DNA from 3 places in the Microbacterium cucumeris genome. Region 3 is predicted to be linked to each of the others. Evidence: predicted binding sites of a transcription regulator. Region 3 holds the regulator's gene; each other region holds the start of a gene.
What was found. The regulator LexA, encoded in region 3, represses DNA repair genes until DNA is damaged. The targets are predictions, from matches to a motif close to TCGAACANNTGTTCGA.

Region 1: AC3RXZ_RS13130 (HNH endonuclease signature motif containing protein) is a predicted target of LexA. The motif match lies at 1,642-1,657, and genes of this name have one in related genera.
Region 2: AC3RXZ_RS03915 (HNH endonuclease signature motif containing protein) is a predicted target of LexA. The motif match lies at 1,689-1,704, and genes of this name have one in related genera.

Annotation. Positions count from the first base shown of each region.
Region 1 covers NZ_JBYRIZ020000004.1:315,460-320,592, forward strand. Annotated here, with positions in the region: gene AC3RXZ_RS13115 (substrate-binding domain-containing protein) at 1-137, shown strand, start outside; gene AC3RXZ_RS13120 (antibiotic biosynthesis monooxygenase) at 172-738, opposite strand; gene AC3RXZ_RS13125 (hypothetical protein) at 1,114-1,560, shown strand; gene AC3RXZ_RS13130 (HNH endonuclease signature motif containing protein) at 1,667-2,920, shown strand; gene AC3RXZ_RS13135 (enoyl-CoA hydratase-related protein) at 2,997-4,574, opposite strand; gene AC3RXZ_RS13140 (acetyl-CoA C-acetyltransferase) at 4,582-5,133, opposite strand, start outside.
Region 2 covers NZ_JBYRIZ020000001.1:783,091-788,223, forward strand. Annotated here, with positions in the region: gene AC3RXZ_RS03905 (RNB domain-containing ribonuclease) at 1-1,049, shown strand, start outside; gene AC3RXZ_RS03910 (HIT family protein) at 1,083-1,568, opposite strand; gene AC3RXZ_RS03915 (HNH endonuclease signature motif containing protein) at 1,734-3,245, shown strand; gene AC3RXZ_RS03920 (alanyl-tRNA editing protein) at 3,445-4,299, opposite strand; gene AC3RXZ_RS03925 (nuclear transport factor 2 family protein) at 4,299-4,631, opposite strand; gene AC3RXZ_RS03930 (SIMPL domain-containing protein) at 4,645-5,133, opposite strand, start outside.
Region 3 covers NZ_JBYRIZ020000002.1:506,481-511,613, forward strand. Annotated here, with positions in the region: gene AC3RXZ_RS08990 (methylenetetrahydrofolate reductase) at 1-282, shown strand, start outside; gene metE (5-methyltetrahydropteroyltriglutamate--homocysteine S-methyltransferase) at 304-2,619, shown strand; gene lexA (transcriptional repressor LexA) at 2,682-3,368, opposite strand; gene AC3RXZ_RS09005 (LysM peptidoglycan-binding domain-containing protein) at 3,648-4,007, shown strand; gene AC3RXZ_RS09010 (histidinol-phosphate transaminase) at 4,042-5,133, shown strand; gene hisB (imidazoleglycerol-phosphate dehydratase HisB) at 5,130-5,133, shown strand, end outside.

The DNA of each region.
Region 1 (5,133 bases), on a different contig from region 3:
GGCGGCTGCGGATCCTGGTCGAGACCGATGACCCGCCCATCAACACGCTCTTCCTCGTCCGGCGGCCCGGGGCGCCGGCGGAGGCGGCCCGCATCGCCGAGGACGCTCTGCGTCGCGCCGTCCGGGACTGGGCGTGATTCGACGTGCGACCAGGATGCCGCAGCATCCACCTCATCGTGAGAGCCAGCCGCGCAGCATCCGGGTCACCCACGGCAGGACCCAATAGGTCATGACCGGGGTGAGCACCAGGGTCGTCACGAGCACGCGCAGCCAGATCGGCTGCTCGCCCCATCCGGGGATGGGTGCGGACACGTAGGTGAAGAGCAGGTTCACCGGGAAGAAGCCCAGCCAGATCGTGACGGCCTGCTTCCAGCGCACCGGAGCCTCGGGGAGCGCGTCGGCGGGCACCGGCACCGCTCCCGTCGCCGGCTCGTCGAACCACCCCTCGATGCCGGTGCGGCGCTTCGAGCGCTCGCTGCGGATCAGGCCCTCGCCCAGGGACAGCCACTGCGTGCGCTCGGAGGAGCTCTCCCAGGCGTCGAGGGTCTCCGCGTTCGTGAACCGGTAGAGCATGTACCAGACGTGCGACGTCTCCCCGGCGCGGATCCAGCCGGACCCGAGGAATCCCGGATGCCGGTTCGCCAGATTCACGCCGGCCTGCACCCAGGCGGTCACCTCGGGGATGCGTTCGGGGTCGACCTCGCGGCGGATGGAGACGGTGACGGGTTCGCTGGACATGGGTGGCCCTCGGGTTCTCGGATGCTTGTGGCGCATACGAGTGTAGGCGGTCGCCGGTCTCCTTCCGGGCGTACCGGGGGAAGAAGGAGACCCCCGCCGACCCGATTCGGCGGGGGTCTCTCGCGGTGTGACAACCGCGAGCGGGAGCAATGATCGGCTCACCGCGGCGCGGAAAGTCTCTGACTACCCATTCCGGTCTGATCCTCCGCGCATCTGCAGTTGTAATCGCTCCAGGTGACCGGAAGGTGAACACGGGCGGAACTCCGGACCGGTTCTCCGCACCAGTTGTCCTGCAGGCGCCGGAACGCGGCTGTGCTCTCCACAGGGCGCGGAATCCTGCGGAGGCGCCGTGCGCGGATCCTTCACGATCGGGGCATGACGGAAGCCGACACGAACCTCAGAGACCGCGTCCTCGATCGGGCCGATGACCTGCGCGATGTGCTGCATGTCCTGCTCGGGCAGGCGAACCGACGCCAGCTGTGGCTGGTGTTCATGGAGGAGAGCGGGCGCATCGGCGACCCGATCATGCCCATGGCCGACTACCCCGCCGACCCGCATGAGGAGACCGAGGCGGACGACCTCGGCGTCGTCGATCAGGGGCATCTGCTGATGCATCGGATCGGGATGCTGCGCGAGGCGACGGGGAACGCATCCGTCGTCCTGGTGTGGGAACGCGTCGCGCCCAACGTCCTGGACGGCCAGGATCGCGCGTGGGCGTCGGCGATGGCGGACGAGGCGGCGGCGCTCGGCGTGCCGCTGCGTGCTCAGTTCCTGCTGCACAACCGCGGTCTTCGCCAGCTCCACCCGGACGACTACGCGTGAACGGCCGGCCCTGGGGCGTAGCGGAACGCGGCACTTGCCCGAGAAATATACGAATCAGTACCCGGAAGGGCTTGTCCAATATCGAAGAGATATCCTAAACTGAAGTATGGCGTTCATCACGGAGACTCGAGCCGACCGCGAGGTCGCACTGCTCGAGGCGTTCGAAGCCGTGAACGCGCAGATCGCGGCTCTCGAGGCCGAACGCGCCCGCCTTCTCGCCGAGCGGTTCGATCTGCTGCTGGAGGATGATCCGTTCGATTCGCCGCATCACGACATCGCGGTGCGTTCGACGGCGGCGGAGTTCGCCGCCGTGGCGCGTCTCTCGCCGGGCGTCGTGGATGCCGCGATGCACCGTGCGCACACGCTCAGGCATCGGTTCCCGCTGGTGTGGGAGGCGCTGCGCGACGGGGCGATCACCTCTCGACATGCGGACGCGATCATCACGGGTGCGTCGGCTCTGTCGACGTCGCCGGTGCCGGAGCTGAGCGAGTATCAGGGGCACGCCCTGGAGATCGCCGTGTCCGAGAGTCCGGGGCGCACGCTGGCGATGGTGAAGGCGGTGGCCGCATCCCTCGCGCCGACCACGGTCGCCGAGCGGCACCGGGCGGCGCTGGAGCACAGGTCGGTACGGGCGTACCCCATCGACGACGGCCTCGGGCAGCTCTCGGTCTCGGGACCGGAGTACCTGATCCAGGCCGCGCTCGACCGTGCGACCGAGATCGCGAAGCAGATCATGGCGCAGCGCCCGGTGATCGGCCCTCAGGAGAAGGACGCGGACACGCGCTCTCTGGACCAGATCCGGGCCGACGTGGCGCTCGAGCTCCTCCTCGGCGGTCGTCTCGAGACGGTGGCCGGAACTCCCGCCGAGGCGGTCCGTGGGAGCATCCAGGTCACGATCGCCGCGACCACGCTCACCGGTGAGGACGACCGGATGGCGGAGCTCGACGGATTCGGGCCGATGCTTCCCGAGCAGGCGCGGGATCTCGCGGCGCACGCCTCGGCATGGTCTCGGCTGTTCCTCGATCCCGGCGGCATGGTCACGCGCACCGACGCGTACTCCCCGTCCGAGTCGATGAAGCGGCATCTGCGGGCGCGAGATCAGCGCTGCCGATTCCCGGGGTGTCGGAGGATCGCCCGCCGGTGCCAGATCGATCACAATCACGATCATGCGAAGGGCGGGTCCACCGAGATCTGCAATCTCTCCTGCTTCTGCATCAATCATCATGCGCTGAAGCATCCCGATCTGCTCGACCGTCATCGCTGGTCCGCGACTCAGCTTCCCGGAGGGGTGATCGCGTGGACGAGCCCCGTCGGCCATACCTACATCGACGAGCCGCCGCCACGCGTCATGTTCGTGTGAGCGGTCGGCGCCACGACGGGTGTTCGGGAGCACCCGGTCCGCCTGCCGGAGACTGCGCCCGGTGCGTGCGCGTGCTTCAGGGGGCCGTGTGCCTACGCGTGATCGCCCGCGTCCTCGACGAGCCGAAGGAGCGACGGTGGGGGGCGAACCGACGCCCGTGCCGATCCGCCAGCGCCTGAGCACGCGCGGCGAAACCCGCCACGCCTCCGTCGTACTGCGCCATGTACTGCAGCGCGCCGCCCGTCCACGCCGGGAAGCCGGCCTCCAGAGAGGCGATGTTCGCCTCGGCCACGGAGGCGAAGACGCCCTCGTCCAGGCGGTCGAGCGCTTCCAGGGCATCCGCGAACAGCATCCGCTCCTGGAGCTCGACCAGCGCGGGTGCCGCACGGCCCGACCTGAAGCGCTCGCGCAGGTCCGGGTGGATCCGCACGGGTTCGCCGGCCTCGTCGTACTCGTAGAAGCCGTGCGGCGCTTCGTCTCCCCGGCGCGGCGTCTCGTCGCGCAACCAGGCCAGGACCTCCTTCGCGACGCCCGCGAGCCGGTCGGCCCGCACCGCGGCACCAGGGGACTCTCCCGCGAGTGCGCCCTCGTCCACCCGCCGCAGCGCTCCGACGCGGTACCCCGCCTGACGTGCCGCCTGCTCCACGGACGCGGGCTCGACTCCCTCGCCGACCGCGGCGACCGCCTCGAGCAGCCCCGCCCGCGCGGCGGGGGCAGGCCCCCTCCGGCCACCCTCGGTCTTGAGCGCCTGCCGGTCGAAGAACGCGCTGATCATGTTCTTCGCGACCCGTGTGTGGGTGAGGTGGATGAAGTACCGGGTCTCGACCCGCGATGCCGCCTCGAAGTCGAGGTACGCGCCCTCGACGGCGGCCGCCAGCGCCGCCCGCGGAGCCGGCAGCGGCGCGCCGCCGACCTCTGCGCGCAACTGCGCCGTCATCGCCGGCAGCATGCTCGCCACCGAACCCTCCTTCGGCCCGCCGCCGGGAATCCGGAAGCCCTTCTCGTCCCACGGCTTCACCGGCTCCGGGTTCACCGCGATCCACGCGCGCGCCGTCGCCGTCAGGTCCGCAGACGGCACCAGCTCATCGACGATGCCGGCGTCCACCGCGCCCGCGCCGTCGAACAGGGTCGCCGGCAGGATCACCTGATCCAGCGCCTTCTGCAGACCGAGCATCCGCACCGTGCGCACCGTGCCCCCGCCACCGGGCAGCAGCCCCAGGGACACCTCGGGAAGGCCGAACCGTGCCCGCGGGGCATCCGACGCCGCGATGCGCCGGTGCGCGGCCAGCGCCACCTCGAGGCCTCCGCCGAGCGCCGAACCGGTGAGCGTCGCGACCACCGGGCGCCCCAGCAGCTCCAGCCGGCGCAGCAGCGACTTCACGTGCTCCACGCGCGCCGTCTCCTCGGCCGACCGGGACGGATCCGCCTGCCGAAGCTGCACCAGATCTCCGCCGGCGAACCAGCTGTCCTTCCCGGACGCGAGGATGACCCCCGTGATCCCGTCGCGCTCGGCCTCCAAGCGCTCGATCGTCGCCCCGAAAGCCGCCACGAAGTGCGCGTTCATGGTGTTGACTGCGGCGTCCGGGTCGTCCATGGTCACGGTGACGACGCCCTCGGCATCCTGATCCCACCGGTACCCGGCGTCTGCGCTCATCCTGCCCTCACACTCGCTCGATCACGGTCGCGATCCCCATGCCGGAGCCGACGCACAACGTCGCGAGCCCGCGCCGCAGGTCCCGGCGCTCGAGCTCGTCCAGCAGCGTTCCCAGGATCATCGCGCCGGTCGCCCCCAGCGGATGGCCCATCGCGATCGCCCCGCCGTTGACGTTGACCTTCTCGTCCGGGATGCCGAGATCGCGCTGCCACTTCATGACGACGGCCGCGAAGGCCTCGTTCAGCTCGAACAGGTCGATGTCCTCCACGCCCAGGCCGGCCCGCTTCAGAGCCTTCCGCGTCGCCGGCGCCGGGCCGGTGAGCATGATGGTCGGCTCGGAGCCGACCACCGCCGTCGACACGATCCGAGCCCGCGGCGTGAGCCGGGCGGTGGCGGGAGCCTCTGCGGAGCCCACGAGAACCAGCGAGGCGCCGTCGACGATGCCGGAGGAGTTCCCCGGACCGTGCACGTGATCGATGCGCTCGACCCCGTGGTACTTCTGCAGGGCGACGGCGTCGAAGCCGAACCGCTCGCCGATGCCCGCGAAGCTGGCCGGGAG
Region 2 (5,133 bases), on a different contig from region 3:
ACCCGCGTCCGCTGAGCGAGGACCGCGCCTCGTTGCTGCCGGACGTCGAGCGCCCCGCGCTGGTGTGGACTTTCAGGCTGGACGAGGCGGGAGCCGTCGACGGCTTCCGCCTGGAACGCGCACTGATCCGATCCCGCGCGCAGCTGGAGTACACGAGCGTCCAGAAGGCGCTCGCCGCCGGAGAGGACTCACCCGCGGCACTGCTGCCGGTGATCGGCGGGCTGCGGCAGGACCTCGAGCGCGAGCGCGGTGGCGCGAGCCTGAACGTCCCGGACGAGGAGGTGCTGCGCGCTGCGGACGGAACGTATTCGATCGTCCGGCGTCACCCGCTGCCCGTGGAGGACTGGAACGCGCAGCTGTCGCTGATGACGGGCATGGCGGCCGCGACACTCATGATCGACGCCGGCGTGGGCGTGCTGCGCACCATGCCGGAGCCGGACGCCGCGGCCTTCGACGCGTTCCGGCACCAGACCGAGGCGCTGGGGAGGCCGTGGACCTCCGGCGGCTACGGCGAGTACCTGCGGAGCCTGGACCGCTCGGATCCGCTGACCCTTCCCGTGCTGGAGGCGGCATCGACGCTGTTCCGCGGAGCCGGGTACGAGGTGTTCGACGGGAGCGTCCCCGACGGGATCGAGCAGGCCGCCATCGCGGCGCCGTACGCGCACGCGACGGCGCCCCTGAGGCGGCTCGTGGATCGCTGGTCGCTGGCGATCTGCCTCGCCGTCTCGAACGGGCAGGATGCCCCGGCCTGGGCCCGGGATTCGCTGGCCGAGCTGCCCGAGCTGATGCGCGCCTCCTCTCAGCGCGCATCGCGCCTGAACGCCGACACGATCAACTGCGTCGAGGCGGCGCTGCTCTCGCCGCGCGTCGGCGAGCGCCTCGACGCGACGGTGATCGCGGTCAGGGAGGATCGGGCCACCGTCCAGATCGCCGAGCCGGCGGTCACGGCATCCGCTCCCCTGCCCGCCGGAGCCGTGCCGGGCGACGCGGTCTCGCTGCGGCTCGTGCGCGCCGACATCGCGAAGGGCGAGGTGGAGTTCGCGCTGTGAAGGGCGTGGGTCGAGAACGGTCCTCCTGATTCGTCACCCGCTGAGCTCGTGGGGCAGCCGCAGAATGTCTCGCAATGTCTGCGCGAACGGTTCGCGATCTCGGCTCGGCACCCACATCGCCTCGTCGTGACGCTGATACAGCCGGTCTCCCTCGTGCCGGGGGAAGACGTGGACGTGCAGGTGCCAGACGTCCTGGCCCCCGGCCGGCTCGTTGTGCTGCCGGATCGAGACGCCCGCGCAGTCGTAAGACGCACGGATGCCGCGGGCGACGAGCTGCGTCAGCGACCACACCGCGGCCGCATCCTCGGGCGCGAGGTCGTACAGGTTCTCGACGTGCACTCGTGGAATGACGAGCACCGCACCGGGATTGCCCGGCCACCACTTCGGCGCGATCCGGGCGTAGGCGCGCTCAGTGACGGCCACGACGTCGGTCGGCTGGTTCCGCTCGTCGAATCCTCCCTGCTGCAGACGGCAGAACGGACAGTCGTAGTCGGCGGGTTGGTGTGAGATCGCTGCCATCGTCACCGCTCCGTCGCTCCGTAGCAGGCATCGGGACGGCTGAGCCAGACGGTCTGCATGGGTACAGTCAATCAGCCGCCACTCGTTATCCATCCGTTATCGGATCACGTCGGATTCGAATCGAATCCACGTTCGAATGTCGGAGGCCCGCAGCATCATGAGGGTATGAACTTCTTCACCGAGATCGACCAGCAGATCACCGCTCTGCGGTGTCTGCTCGGTGAAGATGCAGCGGTAGAGGAGCTGGCCGGATCACTGCGGGCGTTGAGCGACGACGATCTCGTCGAGGTGATGCGCGCCGCGGCAGCCCTGTCGAGGTGCGTCGAGAGGGTGGCCACGCTGGGCGCCGGCATCATCGCGGCACGCTCGGATCGATCTGCCGGACACGGCGGTCTCGCACAGTCACGCGGGCACCGCGAACCCGCGGACCTGCTGCAGGAGCTCACCGGCGGCTCCCGGGCCGATGCGACGCAGCGCATCCGGGTCGGCTCGACGCTCCTCGAGACCGTCGATCATCCGGCACAGGACGGCGCAGCCGTCCCTCCTGCTGTCGACGGTTCGGGGGATCAGGAGCCGTCTTCGGCGGGGCATGCACCGACTCGCCCCTGGCACGCTCCGGCTGACGATGCCCTGCTCGCCGGGCGGATCTCCACGGCGCAGCATGACGCGATCGTCCGCGGACTGGACGCGCCGCCGCGCGGCGCGCCGGACGGTGCGGAACTCATGACCGACACGGCAGCGGTCCACGAGGCATGGCTCGTCGCCACCGAGGACCTCGTCACCGAATCAGCCCATCGCACGCTGGAGGAGCTCCGATCAGCCGCGCGTTCACTGCGCGACATGCTCGATCCCGATGGCGCCGAACGTCGGTACCAGGAACGTCACAACGCCCGGTCCTTCCGGATGTGGACCGACCGAGACGGCGTGCATCATTCATCGACCGTCTACGACGAACACGGCTACGCGCTCATTCGGAGTATCCACGACGCAGCGCTGAGACCTCGGCGAGGCGGCCCCCGCTTCGTCGACGAAGCCGACAGACAGGCAGCACAGGAACTCATCGAGGATCCGCGCACCAACGAGCAACTCGCGTACGACCTGATGATCGACCTGATCCATGCCGGCGCGACTGCCGAATCCGCCACCGTGTTCGGCGTCAAGCAGGCCGGCGTCCGCATCGTGCAGACCGTCGGCGCCGAAGGCGTTCACCGGTCCGCGCACACCGAGGACGGTCTCGTCTCCCTTCCCCGGTCGGCTGTCGAGCAGCAGGTCTGCGACACCGGGGCGCTGCCGATCATCGCGGATGCGCTCGGCAATCCTCTTCAGGTCGGACGCGAGCACCGGTTGTTCACGCCGAGGCAGCGCATCGCTCTCGCCATTCGCGACGGCGGCTGCCGATGGAAGAACTGCGACCGCCCCGCCTCCTACGGCGAAGCGCATCACATCGACGAATGGTCCCGAGGCGGACGCACCGACATCGATCGCGGGATTCTGCTCTGCCGTTTCCACCACATGCAGCTCCACAACGGAGGATGGCGGATCACCCGGGACGGCACCGACGACTTCGTACTCCATCATCCGAGCGGCAAGACGTACGATCTGCCGCCACGCCTCCATCTGCGGTACGCCTTCGCAGACCTCGCCCCGCCGCCGAAACGGTTCCGCCCCGCCGCGTGAAGACGGTCGGTTCAGCCACCGGTGGTGGAGGAAGCGGGTCAGGTCCCGGCGCCTCCCGGGCACGACACGCCTGTCGGCGCCACCGGGCGAGTCCACGGCAGCACGAGAAGGTTCTGCCGCCTCTGGGCACGACCCGGCTGTCAACGGCGCCGACAGATTCGGCGCGCGCTGAGATCCAGCGTCCGCGGAACCGACTCGACTACGACGACGGCACGACGGTCGTCGTCATCACCAGCAGCTGCGGGTCGGACAGATCAAGAGACACCGAGATCGCGGTGAACTCGGACAACGAACGCACATGCGTTCCACCGCACGGAATCGACGCCACGCCCTCGGGAAGCTCGCACTCCCACCGCCGCCGGTCCACGATCGTTGGCCCCTCCGCCACCACGCGGCTCGACGCCCCCGCAGCGACCCACGCGGACAGCTGCGCGTTGATCCGATCCTCGCGCTCGGCGAGCGTCGCCCCGAACGACTCGGTGTCGAACCCGGCACGGCGAAGACTCTTCCCGAGTCGATACTCGTCGACCGCGCCGTCCTCACGGATGCGGCTGGACTGGTTGGAGCGCCCCTCGAAGTCCGGCGTCCCCAGAGCATCCGCCCCCGGGTCCTTGCGCCACAGATCGGCTACCGCCAGATCCAGCGCCAGCGACGCCAGGTGGCACGCCGTGTGTCCACGACTCAGACCCGCGCGCCGACCGGCATCCACCGACAGCGTGACCGCAACGCCCTCGACGAGCCCGACCGGCACCTCGCCCGCCAGCACGTGCCCGACGAGCCACGTCCATCCGTCCGCACCGCGCTTCACGGGAATCTCCTCCCCGACCGCGAACACGCCCTCGTCCGAGACCGCTGCCATCACGGCCTCCGTGACGACGGCCGAGCCCCAGGCTCCGGTGATCGTCCCGCTGTCGCCCGGCTGATCGGGCCACGTGTGGTCGACAGGATGGAACGGCGTCTCCTCGACGACCACCAGAGGCCGCGGCATCCGCTCCACGCGGAGCACCGTGGAAGACGACTCCACCGCTCCGAAGTCCACCTGCGTCGCGTCCATCAGTGCCCCGGCGGGATGGTGAAGCTCGCGACCAGGCCGCCGTCCACGACGAAGACTCCATCCGACTCCCCGGTGAAGACCCGGCTCGCCCATGCGAAGCGGATCCGCGTGGTGTCGCCCTCGGTCTCGGCGGACAGCACCGTCATCCTGGCTCCGGCCCCGATGGCATCCGAATCGGCCCAGCTGCGCACACCGCTCGGCCCCGCCTTGACCGTTCCCCAATCGCTCACGAACCCCTCGGGGGTGAAGGCGGCGACGAACGCATCCGTGTCCGCATCGTTGATCGCGTCGACCAGCGCCTGCACCGGCGCGGGAAGTGCTGCTTCGGACATCAGGCCTCCTGATTCAGTCGGTCTCGTACTCGCCGGTCACCGCGACGCGCACGGTGATCTCGGGGATCGTCAGATCATCCGGCGCCCCGCCACCGGCCCCGCGCACACCCACGGGAGCCGCCTGCTGAGCCTCTCGGATCGCCGTCACACGACCGACCGCCGCGCCCAGCGCGGCCGCGAAGTCGTCGGCCTTCGTCCGCGCATCGCGCACCGCGACGCCCCGTAGATCCCGCGTGACCCGGAGCTTCGTCGCCTCCGTCAGAGCCCAGGACGGCGACACGGTCGCCCCCAGGGCGCTCAACGTTGCCACGACGTCGGACACGACCTCGAGCCGGCCGAGCTTGATCCGCACCGCACCGGCGGTGACGTGATCCTGGTGCTTCCGGCCGTCCTTGTCTGTCCAGGTCCGCACGTTCGTGCTGAGCGGATCGACCGAGTGCCACGTGGCCGCTCCCGTCTCGCGCAGGCTCGCCGCCTCGCGAGCGAGCCTGGCGTGCACCGC
Region 3 (5,133 bases):
ATCCCCATCCTCCCCGGCATCATGCCGATCACCTCGCCCGCCCGGCTGGCGCGTGTGCTGGAGCTGACCGGAGAGGAGATCCCGGGGGAGCTCCAGGTCGCCCTCGAAGTCGAGCCGACCGTCGAAGGACGCCGGCGGATCGGCGTCGACTGGGCGGCGGATCTGGCCCGCGAGGTCGTCGCCGGGGGAGCCCCCGGCGTGCACCTGTACGCGTTCAACCAGCACGAGACCGTGCTGGACGTCCTCGAATCCGCCGACATCCTTCCCGCGCTTCACCGCTAGCCCCCTCTGAAAGGACCCACCATGACCGCATTCCCCGAGGGCACCATCCTCGGCTACCCCCGGATCGGGCGCCGTCGCGAGCTGAAGAAGGCCGTCGAGGCGTTCTGGGCCGGCCGGATCGACGAGCAGGAGCTCGAGGCGACGAGCGCGGACCTGCGTGCCGCGACCCGTGAGCGCCTCGCGTCGCTGGGACTGGGGCGCGACGACTCCGCGATCCCGGAGTCGTTCTCGTACTACGACCAGGTCCTGGATGCCGCGATCACGGTCGGCGCGATCCCGGCGCGCTTCGAGGACCTCCGTGAGACAGACGGCACGATCGGGCTGCCCGCGTACTTCACGGTCGCCCGAGGCGAGGGAGACCGCGCCCCTCTCGAGATGACCAAGTGGTTCGACTCCAACTACCACTACCTCGTCCCCGAGATCGGACCGGAGACGTCCTTCTCCCTCTCCAGCGACCGTCTCGTCCGAGAGGTCGCCGAGGCCGCATCCACCGGGTTCGTGACCCGCCCCGTCGTTGTCGGTCCGGTCACGCTGCTCGCTCTCGCCAAGGCGTCGGACGACGCGCCGGAGGGCTTCGACCCGCTGTCGCGCCTCGAGGACGTGCTTCCCGTCTACGTCGAGCTCCTGGGCCGCCTGCGCGCAGCCGGAGCGGAGTGGGTCCAGCTCGACGAACCCGCGCTCGTCAGCGAGTCGCTGCCCGCATCCACCGACCAGCTGGCTGCCGCGGCGGAGCGCGCACTGGCGGTCCTGGGAGGGGCGGCCGACCGCCCGTCGATCCTCGTCGCGGCGCCCTACGCCGCCCTGGACGCCGTGTTCCCGGTCCTCGCCGCTGCGCCGGTCGAGGCGATCGCCGTCGACCTGGTGCGCGGTTCGGTTCCGGCCGCCGCGGCGGGGCTGGAGGACAAGATCCTCGTCGGCGGCGTGATCGACGGCCACAACATCTGGCGCGGCGACCTCGCTGCGGCGTTCAGCACGCTCGGGGAGCTGCGCGCCCTGGGTGCCGCTCGGGTCGCGGCCGCCACGTCGACCTCGCTGCTGCACGTCCCGCACGACGTCGCCGACGAGTCGAAGCTGGACGAGCGCCTGGTGTCGTGGCTCGCCTTCGCGGACCAGAAGGTCGCGCAGGTCGTGACGCTCGCACGAGGTCTCGGCGAAGGACGCGCAGCGATCCAAGCCGACCTCGACGCGGCATCCGCGGCGCTCGCCGACCGGCTGTCGGCTCCGGGCGTCCGCGACGGCGCCGTGCGCGAGCGCTCGCTCTCGGATGCCGACTTCGCGCGGGTCTCGTATCCGGAACGAGAGGCGGCTCAGGAGGCGGCGCTCGGACTGCCGGCTCTGCCGCTGACGACAATCGGGTCCTTCCCCCAGACCGGCGACATCCGCCGTGCCCGTGCCCGTTTCACCCGCGGGGAGATCACCGAGGCCGAGTACGAGGACTTCCTCCGGGCCGAGATCGACAGTGTCGTTGCGCTGCAGGAGGAGCTCGGCCTGGATGTCCTCGTCCACGGCGAGCCCGAGCGGAATGACATGGTGCAGTATTTCGCCGAGAACCTCGACGGATTCGCCGTCACGGAGAACGGCTGGGTGCAGTCCTACGGCTCGCGGGCGACGCGCCCGTCGATCCTGTGGGGAGACGTGTCCCGCCCCGCGCCCATCACGGTCGCCTGGTCGACGTACGCGCAGTCGCGCACCGAGAAGCACATGAAGGGCATGCTGACCGGACCGGTCACGATCCTCGCGTGGTCCTTCGTGCGCGACGACCAGCCCCTGGGGGAGACGGCGAATCAGGTCGCCCTGGCCCTGCGCGAGGAGATCGCGGATCTCGAGAACGCCGGCATCGCGATCATCCAGGTCGATGAGCCGGCGCTGCGCGAGCTGCTGCCCCTGAAGAAGGCCGATCAGCCTGCCTACCTGGACTGGTCGGTGAACTCGTTCCGACTCGCGACCGGCGGAGCGGCGGCCGCCACCCAGGTGCACACGCACCTGTGCTATTCCGAGTTCGGTGTCGTGATCGACGCGATCCGGGCCCTCGACGCGGACGTCACGTCGATCGAGGCGGCCCGCAGCCGCATGGACGTCGTGGACGACATTGCCGAGGTCGGGTTCGACCACGGCATCGGCCCTGGTGTCTACGACATCCATTCGCCGCGCGTCCCCGGCACGGATGAGATCGAATCGCTGCTGCGACGTGCGGCCGCCGCGATCCCGAACCGGCAGCTGTGGGTGAACCCGGACTGCGGCCTCAAGACGCGCGGGTACGACGAGACCACCGCGTCGCTGCGCAACATCGTCGAGGCGACCCGGCGCGTGCGCGAGGACGTGTCCGTCCCGGCCTGACGGCTGTTACACGACGAAAGGTCCCTCCCGCCCGGGAGGGACCTTTCGTCGTTCGCGGGAGATCAGACGGCGCGCAGCACCGCCACGACCTTGCCGAGGACCGTCGCGTCGTCACCGAGGATCGGTTCGAACGCGGAGTTGCGGGGGAGAAGCCAGGTGTGGCCGTCGCGGCGGCGGAACGTCTTGACGGTGGCCTCGCCGTCGAGCATGGCGGCCACGATCTCGCCGTTCTCGGCGGTGTTCTGGGTGCGCACTACGACCCAGTCGCCGTCGCAGATAGCGGCGTCGATCATCGACTCGCCGTTGACCTTCAGCATGAACAGATCGCCCTTGCCCACGAGTTGCCGTGGCAGCGGGAAGATCTCCTCGACCTGCTGCTCCGCCGTGATCGGCACGCCGGCGGCGATCTGTCCGACCAGGGGGACGAGCGCGGCGTCCCCGACCGGCGGGGCGGCGTCCGCGGGGTTCTCGACACCCGTGCCCGGCAGATCGATCAGCACCTCCATGGCGCGGGTCTTGCCCGGGTCGCGTCGCAGGTAGCCGCTCAGTTCCAACTGGCCGAGCTGATGGGTGACGCTGGAGAGCGACTTGAGACCCACGGCGTCGCCGATCTCGCGCATGCTGGGCGGGTAGCCGTGCCGCGCGATCGAGGTCTGGATGACCTCGAGGATCGCCATCTGCTTGGCGCTGAGGCTCTTGCGTCGACGAGTGCGCGGTGCCTCGCTGCCGGGGGCTGTTGCGTCGCTCATGGCTGCTCCTTCGTGGGCCGGTCCGGTGCTCCCGCGCCGATGTCGGAGGCCCGTGGTGTGGTGTCTACAGCGAAACCGTATCCGAGAATCCGGGCTTGTGGAAGATCTGTTCGAGCGTGTCGGAGGATCCGAGGATGCGATTTCGAAGAAGACTTGACATCGATTCGAAATCGAAGATACATTCGGTACGTAGCTTCGCATCCCCCGCTCCCGGCCGAGCGGGGAATGCGAACGCTACGCCAAAGCCCCACCGGGGAGAAGAGCACGAGGAGCAGCATCATGAGCAGCATCACCGTCACGGCACCGTCCATCCGTCGCCCCGCAGCCGCCACGCGCCTGCGTCTGACGGCGCGCGGTCGTCGCGTGCTGCTCGCCCTGGCCGCGCTTCCGCTCGCGATCGGCCTGGCCTTCGCCGCACTCAGCGGCGGATCCGCCTACGCCGGCGGCGATGAGGTGACCGCGTCGTTCGAGACGGTCACGGTCATGCCCGGTGACACGCTGTGGTCGATCGCCGAGGACGTCGCCCCGGGCGTCGATCCCCGCGAGGTCGTCGACGCACTGCGGCAGCTCAACCTGCTCGACGGCGGCGTGCTCATGGTCGGCGAGGAGCTCGCGATCCCCGCGGCCTACGCCGGCTGACCCGCGGCACTCCGCCTCGCGCGCCCTCGCTAGCATGGGGAGGGTGACTTCCCTCGAAGACCTTCCCCTCCGCGACGATCTGCGCGGTCTCACCCCGTACGGAGCCCCTCAGGCCCCGCTGCCGGTCGCGCTGAACGTCAACGAGAACACCCACCCGGTTCCGGATGCCGTGGCCAGCGACATCCTCGACGACATCGCCGTCGCACTCCGAGATGTGAACCGCTATCCGGATCGGGAGTTCACCGCTCTCAGGGAGAGTTTCGCCGAGTACCTGGGCCACGACCTCGCGGCTGACGGGATCTGGGCCGGTAACGGCTCCAACGAGGTGCTGCAGCACATCCTGCAGGCCTTCGGCGGACCGGGGCGGACGGCGTTCGGCTTCGCGCCGACGTACTCCATGTATCCGCTCATCACGCAGGGAGTCGGATCCACCTGGATCGCGGGCACCCGGCACCCGGACCACACGATCAGCCCGGAGGAGGCCGCCGAGCAGGTCCGGTCCGCGGATCCCGACATCGTCCTGCTCTGCACCCCGAACAATCCCACCGGGACCCCGCTCGGACTCGATGTCGTCGAAGCCGTCTACGACGCGGCTCGTGGGATCGTCGTCGTGGACGAGGCGTATCAGGAGTTCGCCCCCCGCGACGCGCCGTCCGCTCTGACTCTTCTCGAGGGCCGACCGCGACTGGCCGTGTCCCGGACCATGAGCAAGGCGTTCGCGTTCGCCGGCGCCCGGGTCGGGTATCTCGCGGCGGATCCGGCGTTCATCGACGCCCTGCGCCTCGTGCGCCTTCCCTACCACCTGAGCGCGCTCACTCAGGCTGCCGCGGTGGCCGCGCTGCGCAACGCGGACACGATGCTCGCGATGGTGGACGAGATCGTCGAGCAGCGCGACCGGATCACGGCGACGCTCGAAGCGCTCGGCTATCAGCCGCACGAGTCGTGGTCGAACTTCGTCCTGTTCGGAGGCGTCGCCGATCCGAAGGCGACCTGGCAGTCGCTCTACAACAAGGGGATCCTCGTGCGCGACGTGGGCATCCCCGGGCACCTGCGCGTCACGGCCGGGACCGAGGCCGAGACCACGGCGTTCCTGGACGCGCTGGCCTCGATAGAATCGGCCACATGA